One region of the Hoeflea algicola genome, then DNA from elsewhere that is predicted to be linked to it. Evidence: riboswitches for the same ligand, from Rfam matches in the RefSeq annotation. Region 1 holds a riboswitch; the other holds the start of a gene.
What was found. Region 1 has a riboswitch for S-adenosylmethionine ahead of OEG84_RS19155 (O-succinylhomoserine sulfhydrylase). Riboswitches for the same ligand answer to the same signal wherever they lie in the genome.

Region 1 (6,310 bases):
TCTCGTTTTTGGCTCTTTGGGGGCTGCATTCTGGGCTAACTGGATAGCCAGAGACACAGCTAAACGCCAACTTCGAGCCTACGTCGCGGTTCCGGGTGGGGTTCTCAGCCCAGTCAAGGACTCTAAAACCAAACTTCGGTATGACATTCGCATCGAAAATACCGGGCAAACGCCGGCTTACAACGTCAGTTGCTGGACTAATTCTCGCTTCGCTGAATACCCATTGACTACGACCCTGCTCCCGCCCGACGACAAGATTAATCCTATGGGGGTTCTTAATGGTGGCCTTAGAGTGCCAGTTCTCTTTGGAAAAACGGCTGATAATTTCACCGCCGTGCAGAAAAAAGAATGCGAAGCGGGAACTTTGCATTTTATATCTACGGAACCGTTACCTATGAGGATTGCTTTGGAGTAAGCAGAGCTACAGATTTCCGATTTTTCTACACTACCAGCAATGACGATGGCACTTTGATGTACTGTGACGATGGAAATAATTCCACATAGTGCCACCACCACGGCCCACGCCGCGCGCGCTCTCACGCCGCCGCCCCTACATCACCGCCTCCTTTCGGAATCGGGCTTGGTGCTTTTGATACATAAGACCGCATCTGTGGGAAAAGACGCCGCACCCTGCCGAGAACCACGACGGGGAGCATTCCCCGGATACAGGCATCATAGCGCCGGGAGCGATGGAGCGGGTGAAGGGAATCGAATTCAACGCTAAGTCATTGTTTTTGCTGCGCTTTTCGCTTTCCATTTTCTCGATACCGTCACCGATACCGTCAGAAAGGTGAGACGCAGAGAGCCTAAATGAGCATATATGAGACGATTACGCCAAGCAAATTCGTGGACACCGGCGTCCAAGATGCTGGTAATCTGGTACTGTACGCAGGCTTAGGCGAGCGTTGGGAAATGCGGCTAACACGGGTCTGAACCGAAGGGGCGTAGACGATGGGTTTAAAGTTCACACTTGCGATTGTCGCAATGAGCCTTTTGGCGACAACTCAGGCAGCGCGATCTGAATATGTAACCGGATACGACTTGAGCAAATGGTGTCAGGAGAACAACGCCGGTGCGGTCGGTTATGTTCTGGGCGTCTATGATGGCTTCACCACCGCTCAGAGATACACGGACAGACCTGATCTCCGTTCCTGTGTGGCCCCTGAAGTGTCCCGTGGCCAACTATATGAGGTCGCGTGCAAGTACACTCGCGACAACCCACAGACATGGCACCTATCGGCATCCTCCATAGTGTGGAGTGCCTTCCATGACGCATTCCCCTGTAACTCTGACTAGCGTGGGAAATGCGGCAGGGCGCTATCTGAATTAGAGGTTGGCGCGCCATTTAGGGTGGTGCCTAATTTATATTCACGCCTCTACTTGCCCCTCGCCGTCGCATTCATCGCATGAGCCTACGCCTTCGCAAGTCGGGCAGTCGTCATCGCCATCTCCCATGCAATCTTGGCAATCCCCAGACCCGTAGCATGTATCGCATTGTTCGTATGCTACGGGTTCCATATCACCCATCTCCGTTGGTCCGTATTTCATTGGTCAGGGCCGTCGGGACTTTGAATGGGTAATCCTGACCAGACCTATTCTGCCCCTTGCTCATGTTCCTAAAATGCGCACCGATGTAAGATATTTCGGCGTTTTTGGGAGCCTCAAGGTTATTGTCGATTAGCGCCTGCACAATAAGCGGCCCCGCGCTTTTGGCATCAAACGGCCCGACCATTTCGGCATTTTCCCCGTCGAGGATGGCCAGCGACATGGTTCGCTTGTCCCCGTCAGACACATATATCAAATCCCAGACTTTCCCCATCGCTTCCGCTCCTTATTTATTATATTCAATTCAACATTATGTTGAATACTTGTATCGCCAAGCAGAATGGTAGTTCAATAATTCGTTTTATTTTTTGAATACTTCTACTCATCAATAAACAGCATAGGTGCAGTTCGATTCCCGTGTTTAGAACCTAACCCTCGTCGTCTTCAGGAATCGAACTAGCAGGCACAGCGAAGCAGCGCCCAACAAAATCAATGAGTTGGGCGCTGCTAAAATCAGGTCTGACGGTATCGGGGACGGTACGCTCTACGATACCGTCACGAGTACCGTCGAATGAGATTCATAGGGGGTGGGATATGCTAAAAATCGGGAAAATCTTAGAATAAATTCCGCTGGCTATTTGATTTGGTAGAATACTATTCTCTAAATTAAGCCATTTAGGGATTTTAATTCTAATGGAGCGGGTGAAGGGAATCGAACCCTCGTCGTAAGCTTGGGAAGCTTCTGCTCTACCATTGAGCTACACCCGCGAAAGCCGGTCGTTCATGGCGCTGAACTGCGGCGGTGTCAAGTCGCCTGGATGGCCTGGACCGGGTTGACTGGACGCAGGTCCGATCTCATATGGGGGGCTACTCTGCCTTAACCTAGATTGATCCATGGACCAGCTTAAAGCCTTTCTAACGTCGCGACGCTTCGAAGGTGTGATCACTGTGCTGATCATCATCAATGCGATTACTCTTGGACTGGAAACCGTACCTGCAGCAGTGGAGCGGTTCGGTGGTTTCCTGAGCCTGCTCGACCGCGCCATACTCGGTGTGTTTGTTCTGGAAGTGACGGCGCGGCTTGTCGCGTGGCGGCTTGATTTCTTCCGTGACCCCTGGCGGATATTTGACCTGGTCGTGGTGGGAGTGGCGCTTGTCCCGGCCACGGGCGCGCTATCGGTGCTCCGGGCGCTTCGCATTCTCAGAGTGCTCCGGATCATAAGCATGGTTCCATCGCTGAAGCGGGTTGTCGGAGGCCTGGTCAGCGCCCTGCCCGGCATGGGTTCGATCATGCTGCTTTTGACCCTGGTTTTTTATGTTTTCTCGGTAATGGCGACTAAACTCTATGGTGACAGCTTTCCCGTCTGGTTTGGCTCCATCCCGGCTTCAGCCTACTCGTTGTTTCAGGTCATGACGCTGGAAAGCTGGTCGATGGGCATCGTCCGCCCTGTGATGGAAGTCCATCCGATGGCGTGGGCGTTCTTCATTCCGTTCATCGCCTGCACCACGTTTACTGTGCTTAACCTGTTCATCGGCATCATCGTCTCTGCGATGCAGGAAGAACATGAAGCCGAGGTCACGGCAGACCGCGAAGCCATGGTGTCTGACCAGAGCGCAATGCTGGAAGAACTCAAGGCAATCCGCAGGGATCTGGCCGAATTGCGTGCGGCGCAGACACGCGCAACCCAGCCGTCCTGATGAGAATGTCGGGAACGCCTAAACCACGCCGTGCAAAAATGTGCAGCGATTTTGCTGTAACGACATGTCAAAACAAGGGCTAATGCGCCTCACCGGAATCGATGCGTCGAGCATTGGCGCCCGTGAAGCTAGCCGCGGAAATGCTTGGAAAGCTTCAGGCCTTGCGCCTGGTAGTTCGATCCCAGCCCCGTTCCATAGAGCGCCTCGGGGCGTTCGAGCATTTTCTCATAGACCAGCCGGCCGACGATCTGGCCGTGTTCGAGGATGAACGGCACCTCGTGGCTGCGCACTTCGAGCACCGCACGGCTGCCAGCGCCGCCGGCTTCGCTATGGCCAAAGCCGGGGTCGAAAAATCCTGCGTAATGAACCCTGAACTCGCCAACCAGCGGGTCGAACGGGGTCATTTCGGCGGCGTAGAGCGGCGGCACGTGCACCGATTCACGGCTGACCAGAATGTAGAATTCGTCCGGATCCAAGATCAGATCAGCGGAGCCGCGATTGTGGATCGGTTCCCAGAAATCGAAGACGTCATGGGCGGCTCGCTTATCAACATCGATCACCGCCGTATGGTGTTTGCCGCGGTAGCCAACCAGCGCATCCGGTCCCTGTCCCTTGAGATCTATCGACAACGCAATGCCGCCGCCTGAGACATTGGCGGCGTCGGAATCCACCAGTGTTTCGGCCTGGTGGAGTTGCGACAGCGCAGTCTCGTCGAGCAACGCATGGCCTTCGCGGAAACGGACCTGCGACAGCCGCGAGCCGGTGCGGACCACGATCGGGAATGTGCGGGGGCTGACCTCCAGCCACAAGGGACCATGATAGCCGGCAGCGATTTTGTCGAATTCCTGGCCGAAATCGGTCATGACCCGGGTAAAAATGTCTAGCCGGCCGGTCGAACTCTTGGGGTTGGCGGAGGCGGAAATCGCCTGTGGCAACGCCAGGCTTTCAAGCAACGGGACAATGTAGACGCAACCGGTTTCGAGCACGGCACCGGCCGACAGGTCGATCTCGTGCATGCTGAGCCGGGCGAGCTTGTCAGTCACCTTGCTGAGCGGTCCTGGAAGGAACGAGGCGCGCACCCGGTAGGCTGTGGCGCCAAGTCGCAGGTCAAGACTGGCGGGCTGGATCTGATCCGCATCAAGCGCCCGGCCAGCCTGCAGCGCACCGTGATCAAACAGGGTTCGGATAGCCCTGTCAGAGAGAATGCCAGCACTCACTTGTTACCGCTCCGTTTCAACTTTGGTCTTGATGGCAAGACACGACGATTGACGCAAGCGCAACGAGATATTAAACACGGTTATCCCGTGGTGATTTGGCCGACCGGCTTGCAGCCACGTTAAACAAGTCGCTAAAAAGGTCGGGTTGCAAAACCGGCTGGCGACTTTCGCAAGCCGGTTTTTTTGTATGTTGGACCAAGACCATGACAAGCAACCATACCCTTCGCCCCGCAACCCAACTCGTGCACGGCGGGTTTACCCGATCCAATTTTGGCGAGACCTCCGAAGCGATCTACATGACGCAAGGTTTCGTCTATGACAGCGCGGAAGCGGCAGAAGCACGCTTCAGGGGCGAAGATCCCGGTTTCATCTATGCGCGTTACGCCAGTCCGACCAACGACATTTTCGAAAAACGCATGTGCTTGATGGAAGGCGCCGAAGAGGCCCGCGCCACCGCCTCGGGCATGGCGGCGGTTTCAGCCGCGCTTCTGTGCCAGCTCAGCGCCGGCGATCATGTGGTTTCGGCGCGGGCACTGTTTGGCTCCTGCCGCTGGGTGATCGATACATTGTTGCCCCGATATGGCATCGAATCGACGCTGGTCGATGGCCGTGATCTCGCCAATTTCGAGGCTGCCATCCGCCCAAACACCAAGGTTTTCTTTCTTGAAAGCCCTGCCAACCCGACGCTTGAAGTGGTTGATATCGCCGGCGTGGCGAAGCTTGCCAACCAGCTTGGCGCCAAGCTGGTGGTCGACAACGTATTCGCCACGCCACTGATGCAGAAGCCGTTGGAACTGGGCGCTCATGTCGTTGCCTATTCGGCGACCAAACACATTGACGGCCAGGGCCGCTGCTTGGGTGGCGTGGTGCTGTCGGACAAGGCGTGGATCGACGAGCATCTGCACGACTATTTCCGCCACACCGGGCCATCGCTGTCACCCTTCAACGCATGGACCCTTCTCAAGGGTCTGGAAACCCTGCCGCTACGAGTGCGCCAGCAAACTAGCAATGCCGGTGCGGTGACCGATTTCCTTGCCGAGCATCCGGCGGTGGCGAAGGTGACCTACCCGGGGCGTGCCGATCACCCGCAAGCTGAAATCTGCGCGCGGCAGATGTCGGGCGGATCGACGCTGGTGGCGTTCGAACTAAAGGGCGGCAAATCCGCAGCGTTCGCGATGCAGAACGCGCTCGAAGTGGTGCGGATTTCCAACAATCTCGGCGATGCCAAGAGCCTGATCACACACCCGGCGACAACCACCCACAAAAACCTGACCGACGAAGCCCGCGACGAGCTGGGGATCGCCCCGGGCATGGTCCGGCTTTCGCTGGGGATCGAGGATGTCCAGGATCTGATTGAGGATTTCGACCGGGCGCTTTCAGGCCTCTAAGATCGGCTCACCAAACACGGCGCGCGCCTGCATGATGCGGGAGAGCGCCGTGTACAGACAGATGACGGCAAACACCCATGCGATGGGTGCGAACCAGGCCGGCCACAGGCAGAACAGCCCGAACACGAAGAAGGTCTCGCTGGCTTCGGCGAGACCGGTGGTGAAATAGATCGATTTGACACCGCGCGCGGTCGACGTCAGCCCCCGCTTCTCAGCGACGATGGCATAGGCGAGGAAACTCGCACCATTGACGTAAAAAGCAAAGATCAGCGCCGCACCGGCCAGACCGTTAGCTGTCGGATCATGAATGACGAAGCCCAGCGGAATGGCACCGTAAAAGACGAAATCGAGGGTGATATCGAGATAGCCCCCGAAATCGGTCTTTTTCGATGCACGGGCGACCGAGCCGTCGAGACCGTCGCCGATGCGGCTGACAAGAATCAACGTCAGCGCCCAGTACAT
Region 2 (6,310 bases), 1.1 Mb from region 1:
CGGGTGCCGGTGCCAGCGCTGCCGCCGTGCAAATGATTGATGCCACGCTCGTTGCACTCAAGCTGATAGGCGACGCCATCAAGCGAAAACCGCCCGCCGGCGATACGGTTGGCGTGCCGCCCCGGCGTCTGCCCGAAATAGGGCGAATGCGCCGGGTAACTGGCAAAATCCGGAAATCCCAGCGTCAGTGGCGCAGCATGACCCTCAAACCTGAGGTCCTGCAGTGTCGCCCCCCAGGTCATGATTTTCGCAGTCAAACCACCGCCTTCAAGCGTCACTCGATGCACGGTTTCGCCATTCTGCATTTGTCCAAAGGCTTCTACCGCCATGGTGCGTCTCCCATCAGCTGGATCGGAATTCTTGAGAAATAGGGCATGGTCCGAAACGCTCCGGCGCGCAAGCACCACCCCGTAGGAGGCGCGGTCATCATCAACGTGTCAGCTGTCTTGTCGCCGTCTCCAGGCCCGACAGCGTCATCGGAAACATCCGGTCGGAGAACAACTGCCTGATCAGCGCTGTGGAATGGGTGTAGCCCCAATGTGCTTCCGGGACCGGATTGAGCCAGGCGACCTTGTGGAAATGATCAAGGACCCGCGTCAGCCAGACCTGTCCCGGTTCCTCGTTCCAATGCTCGACGGAGCCGCCTGCGGTGACAATCTCGTAAGGGCTCATCGCCGCATCACCGACAAAGATCACACGGTAATCGGATCCGTAGGTGCGCAGCAGTTCCTCGGTTGACAGCAGTTCCTGCCGACGCCGCTGGTTGTCACGCCAGACACCCTCATAGAGGCAATTGTGAAAGTAGAAATACTGCATGTGCCGGAATTCCGACTTGGCGGCGGAAAACAGCTCCTCCACCACCTTGATGTGGTCGTCCATCGAACCGCCAACATCGAAAAACATCAAAAGCTTGATCGCGTTGCGCCGTTCGGGCCGGGTCTTGACATCAAGCCAGCCATGCTCGGCTGTCGCCTGGATCGTGCCGGGCAGGTCGAATTCGTCGGCCGCCCCTTCGCGCACCCAGCGTCTCAATCGTCTCAGCGCCACCTTGATGTTGCGCGTTCCCAGCTCCACCGTGTCGTCGAGATTTCGGAACTCGCGCTTGTCCCAGACCTTGACCGCACGTCGATGCCGGCTTTCGTCCTGGCCGATACGCACACCCTCGGGATTATAGCCATAGGCGCCGAACGGCGAGGTGCCGGCGGTGCCGATCCATTTCGAACCGCCCTGATGCCGCTTCTGCTGCTCTTCAAGTCTCTGCTTGAGGGTTTCCATCAGCTTGTCGAAACCGCCAAGCGAGTCGATCAGCTTCTTTTCATCATCGCTCAGATGCTTTTCCGCCATCCGCCGCAGCCATTCCTCCGGCAGATTGCGGGCATCAATCCCGGCCTCGCCTGAAACCGCTTCCACACCACGGAAATAATGCGAGAACACCTGGTCGAAACGATCAATGTGACGCTCGTCCTTCACCAGGCTGGCGCGCGCCAGATAGTAGAACTCCTCGACGTCGAAACGCGCCAGCCCGGTCTCCAGTGCCTCAACCAGCGTGAGGTACTCGCGCAACGAAACCGGGATCTTGGCGGCTTTGAGTTCTAGAAAAAATGGCAGAAACATGGGCGCGACATTAACCGCATCGAGTGCTGAATGCCAACCGCTTCAGAGCTTTTAGACGCACAAATCAGCTACCACCCAATTCCGGATTCGGGTGATAGCCGGGGCCGATAACGAGCGGCTTGTCGGGCACCACCGTGTCGTCGAGCTGGCTGACAAAATCCTTCTCGCCCGCCCACAACAACTTGGTTCGGGTGCGGTTATAGAGCCCGATCGAGACATGATAGGGCTTGCCTGCCATGACACCACGAATGCTCGGCGAACGAACCCCGTAGCGGACGCTGCGCGCATGCAACCGCGTTTCGACACTCATCGGCGGTCCGCCGTCGGGATCCTCGAATTCGGCGATCAGCCAGGATCCGATCGGCAGCGGCTTCATCACGTAGGCGGTGAAGCCGTAAAACACATCGGCAACCCTATAATTGTAGACAAACCCGCCGCCGGCGATCTTGAGGTAAGGTTTTTCCGCCGGATCGTCGCGCGTGGCCCAGCCATAAGCAAACAGCACACCGGCGATGGCGATCAAGCCGATGACGACTTTTTCAAACGTCCTGTCTTCGCGCACGGCCATGTCCGTCGCTCCCGACGCAATCCACCGTAAAAGCACCCCATCAACGGGTCATCATTGAAGAAACACCTTGCCCGCAGTTTCTCATATCTGCAGGCATCAGGCCAGACGGGGGAAAGAACTCGAAAACGGCCATGGCCGGCTTCCCCTGATGCAGCCATGACGGCTCATCGTTACCGGCTGTATTTGACAAACGGGGTCAGCGTGGCGATGCGGTCATAGAGCTTGCGCGCCTGCGCGTTGAATTCCTGGGTCATCCAGTAGACATTGGGGCACCCGTCCGCATCTGCCTGGGCATAGACAGCCTCGATCAGCGCACGTCCGACACCCGTACCGCGCACGTCCGGCGCAGCAAACAGATCCTGCAGGTAACAAACCTGTTCGATACGCCAGCAATGACGGTGATAGAAATAATGCACCAGACCTACCTGCTTTCCATCGAGCAGCGCCAACAATCCGCGGGGTTCGTAAAACGAAGCGTCCCCCGCCGCATGATCCGAAACAAGCCGTGAGAATGTGGTCTGGTAGACCTCGTCGGGCACGCTTGATTCGTAAAACTCGAGATAAGCCTTCCACAGGGCGCGCCATGCCACGGCATCGTCAGCGGCAATCGGTCGAATTTCCAGCTTCGCTGCCATCAATTCACTCCCCCGCCTGCGCCAACGAACGATCTTCACCGATGTCTTCAATATTGAAAGGCGTGGTCTGGTAAACCTGATTGATCCAGTTGCCAAACAGCAGGAACGCATGGCTGCGCCAGCGGTTCTGCGGCTTTTTTCCAGGATCATTATCCGGAAAATAGTTGTGCGGCAACGCCACCGGCGTTCCCGCCTTGGTGTCGCGGAAATATTCTTCCGCCAGCGTGCCGGAATCATACTCGATGTGATTGAAGATATAGAGCCGATTGGCGAACGCCTCGTGCAACAGGCAAAGTCCGGTCTGGTCGCTTTCCATCAGCACTTCGAAGTCCGGCGTCAAATCCTCGCGCCGCACCTCGGTCCAGCGCGACACGGACACCTGGAAATCATCGGAAAATCCCATCAGATAGGGCGAGGCCGGGTTGAGATTGCGGTGCCGATAGATGCCGAATGCTTTTTGCTCAAGCGCCCGCTTGGGCACCCGGTGGAAATGCCAGGCAGCAGCCATCGCCCCCCAGCAGACGAAGAAACTTGAATGCACATGGGTCGTCGTCCAGTCGAGGATTTCCTTGAGTTCTTCCCAATAGGTCACATCGTCGAACGGCAATGTCTCGATCGGCGCACCGGTGATGATGAAGCCATCAAACTTGCGGTGCTTCACTTCCTCCCAAGTATGGTAGAAATTGATCAGATGATCTTCCGAGGTGTTCTTTGCGGCATGCGAGCCAATTCGCACCAGGGTCAGTTCGACCTGCAGCGGCGAGGCCCCGACCAGCCGGGCGATCTGCGTTTCGGTGGCGATCTTGTTGGGCATCAGGTTCAGCAGCCCGATATGCAGCGGGCGAATATCCTGCCTGACGGCAATCGATTCATCCAGAATTTGCACGCCTTCCTTGACCAGCACCTTGCGGGCGGGAAGACCATCGGGAATACGGATCGGCATGACGCACTGACCTCCAACAAAAAACCGGCCTGCGGGAATACGCTGCCGGTCCGGAGGGAGGTGGTCCCGTCGGCCATTTAGCGAGTTGTTTTACGTGGCTGCAAGCCGGCCGGCCAAATCACCACGACGTAAAAATTAGCGGCTTGCCCGGGGCGGGTCAAGAAAAAGCGGCAGCCGACGATCCGCCACTGCCTGTCACCCGGCCATGCGCACCAGATTACGGCCGTCATTCTTGGCCTGGTACACAGCGGCATCGGCATTGGCCATCGCCGCGCGCAGATCGTCTGCCGGCGCCAGTTCACACCAACCAAAACTAGCCGTCAGCGTCAACTGGCCAGTCTCTACACCCAGTTGCATCTGCTCGATCGCCACTCGCAACCGCGTGGCGACCAACTGAGTCATTTCGGCGGTTGCCCCCGTCAGCAAGACGCAAAACTCCTCGCCGCCGAGCCGCGTGCAGATCGCTGTATCAGGAGCCTCCTCGACCAACAGCTTGGCGAAAGCCATGAGCGTCCGGTCACCCACTTCGTGCCCGTAATTATCATTGATGCGCTTGAAGTGATCGATATCGCAGACAATCAGGCCGGTTGGCAGTGGCTCTGAAACCGATCGGAGCGTTTGCGCCGCTGTTTCAAAAGCCCGCCGGTTGAGAAGCCCGGTCAGCGGGTCGGTGCCTGCCAGCCGCGTCAGTCGCTCGACTTCGATTACGCCGAACCGGACAAACAACCCGATCCCGAGCGCGATACCGAACAGCGCATTGGCGGTTCGCATGGTAATGGCAAAATGCGAGGCTCCAAACGTTGCCATATTCAACTTTTCCGCCCCGGGCATAAGCAATTGGCCGACGAGCAGACTGATAACAGCCGCCTGGCACAGAAAGATCACGGCGATGACCCTGTCGATGTGGTGGGCCGCACTGCGCCAGGCAATAACCCCGCACATGATGTCAACAACCACCATGAACCCGTAAACCCCCGCAATCCTTAGCCCCAACACAGCCGGATCGGATTTGGATGCCGCAAAAAAGCCGACGGCGACCACGCATGGCAGCAGGAATAACAGCAACGGAAACGGGCGCTTGTGCAGCCGCGACATCCCCTTCAGCAACAAGACATAGCTGCCAAATGCCGTCAGCATCGTCACCAGCACGCTGGCCCGCCTCAAGTCTCCATCAATCAGCAGGATCTGCGTATATCCCACGGTGGCGCAAAAAAACGCCCCGGAGAAGTGCAAGGCAGCTGTGCGTTTGCGGTCATGCAGGAACAACAACAGAAATGCCGCTGCCATGGAAATAAATATTCCAGGTCCAAGCCATTGATATGACACGTCGGCATATGGCAACAGGCTGACCTTTCGCTATTTCGCTTCCCGAACAGGATGGCAGCAAAAAGTCGCTATTTGATTACCTGCACCAAGAAAATTGGCCGGAAGCCTAATTTCCTCGCTGGCGCGCCAGAAATGCCAACCGCTCGAACAGGTGCACATCCTGCTCGTTCTTGAGTAGCGCGCCGTGCAGTTTCGGCAGTGCATTTCTGGCGTCGCCTCGCAGCGTCTCGGGTGTCACGTCATCGGCGACCAGCAATCGGATCCAATCCAGCGCCTCGGATGTGGAGGGTTTCTTCTTCAGCCCGCCGGTTTCGCGGATCGCATAAAACTGGGTCAACGCCTCGCGCACCAGCGTCTGCTTGATGCCGGGATAGTGCACATCGACGATGCGCTGCAGCGTTTCCATTTCCGGAAACCGGATATAATGGAAAAAGCAACGTCGCAAAAACGCGTCGGGAAGCTCTTTTTCGTTGTTGGAAGTAATGATCACGATCGGCCGCTGCCGGGCGCGAATCGTCTCGCCGGTCTCGTAGACAAAGAACTCCATCCGATCGAGTTCCTGCAGCAGATCGTTCGGGAATTCGATATCGGCCTTATCGATCTCGTCAATCAGCAACACCGTCTTCTTGTCGGCCGCAAACGCATCCCACAATTTGCCGCGGCGGATGTAGTTGGCGACATCGTTGACTCGTTCGTCTCCGAGTTGGCTATCCCGCAAACGGCTGACCGCGTCATACTCGTAAAGCCCCTGCTGCGCCTTGGTGGTCGATTTTATCGACCATTCGATCAGGTCGAGCCCGAGCGATTGCGCCACCTGGTGGGCCAATTCGGTCTTGCCGGTTCCTGGCTCGCCCTTGACCAGAAGCGGTCGTTCCAGCCGGATCGCCGCATTGACCGCGATGGTAAGGTCCTTTTCGGCAACATAGGCCGCTGTGCCTTCAAACTTCATAAGCTCTCCTGCGCCGCCCCAATTGCGGCCTCGTTTCATGCCACGTTCAACACCATAACCGGCGCTGCGCGCAACCCGCTAGCATAACTTGCGCCAGATCAATGCGGATCGATCACGGTCGGCACACGATAGACCTGACCCGGAAAAAGCCAATCGACTGGAGACCAATATGACGCTCTACCACATTCACCTGACCATGGCCCGCAACAAGGATTTTCCCGAAGGCAACCAGCATCGCGGCTACGACATTCATGCCCCGCTCGACGCAGATGGCC

Region 2: another riboswitch for S-adenosylmethionine. It lies ahead of OEG84_RS13855 (homoserine O-succinyltransferase); the one in region 1 lies ahead of OEG84_RS19155 (O-succinylhomoserine sulfhydrylase).

What each region holds. Positions count from the first base shown of each region.
Region 1 is NZ_JAOVZR010000001.1:3,943,223-3,949,532, reverse strand. It holds gene OEG84_RS19180 (hypothetical protein) at 1-415, shown strand, start outside; gene OEG84_RS25550 (Rap1a/Tai family immunity protein) at 952-1,296, shown strand; gene OEG84_RS19175 (hypothetical protein) at 1,520-1,819, opposite strand; tRNA gene OEG84_RS19170 (tRNA-Gly) at 2,240-2,313, opposite strand; gene OEG84_RS19165 (ion transporter) at 2,440-3,243, shown strand; gene OEG84_RS19160 (2'-deoxycytidine 5'-triphosphate deaminase) at 3,372-4,460, opposite strand; SAM riboswitch at 4,538-4,616, shown strand; gene OEG84_RS19155 (O-succinylhomoserine sulfhydrylase) at 4,664-5,848, shown strand; gene OEG84_RS19150 (CDP-alcohol phosphatidyltransferase family protein) at 5,837-6,310, opposite strand, start outside.
Region 2 is NZ_JAOVZR010000001.1:2,817,949-2,824,258, forward strand. It holds gene OEG84_RS13835 (aldose epimerase family protein) at 1-329, opposite strand, end outside; gene OEG84_RS13840 (vWA domain-containing protein) at 430-1,614, opposite strand; gene OEG84_RS13845 (hypothetical protein) at 1,679-2,182, opposite strand; gene OEG84_RS13850 (GNAT family N-acetyltransferase) at 2,353-2,817, opposite strand; gene OEG84_RS13855 (homoserine O-succinyltransferase) at 2,822-3,760, opposite strand; SAM riboswitch at 3,818-3,895, opposite strand; gene OEG84_RS13860 (GGDEF domain-containing protein) at 3,956-5,047, opposite strand; gene OEG84_RS13865 (AAA family ATPase) at 5,193-6,035, opposite strand; gene OEG84_RS13870 (hypothetical protein) at 6,205-6,310, shown strand, end outside.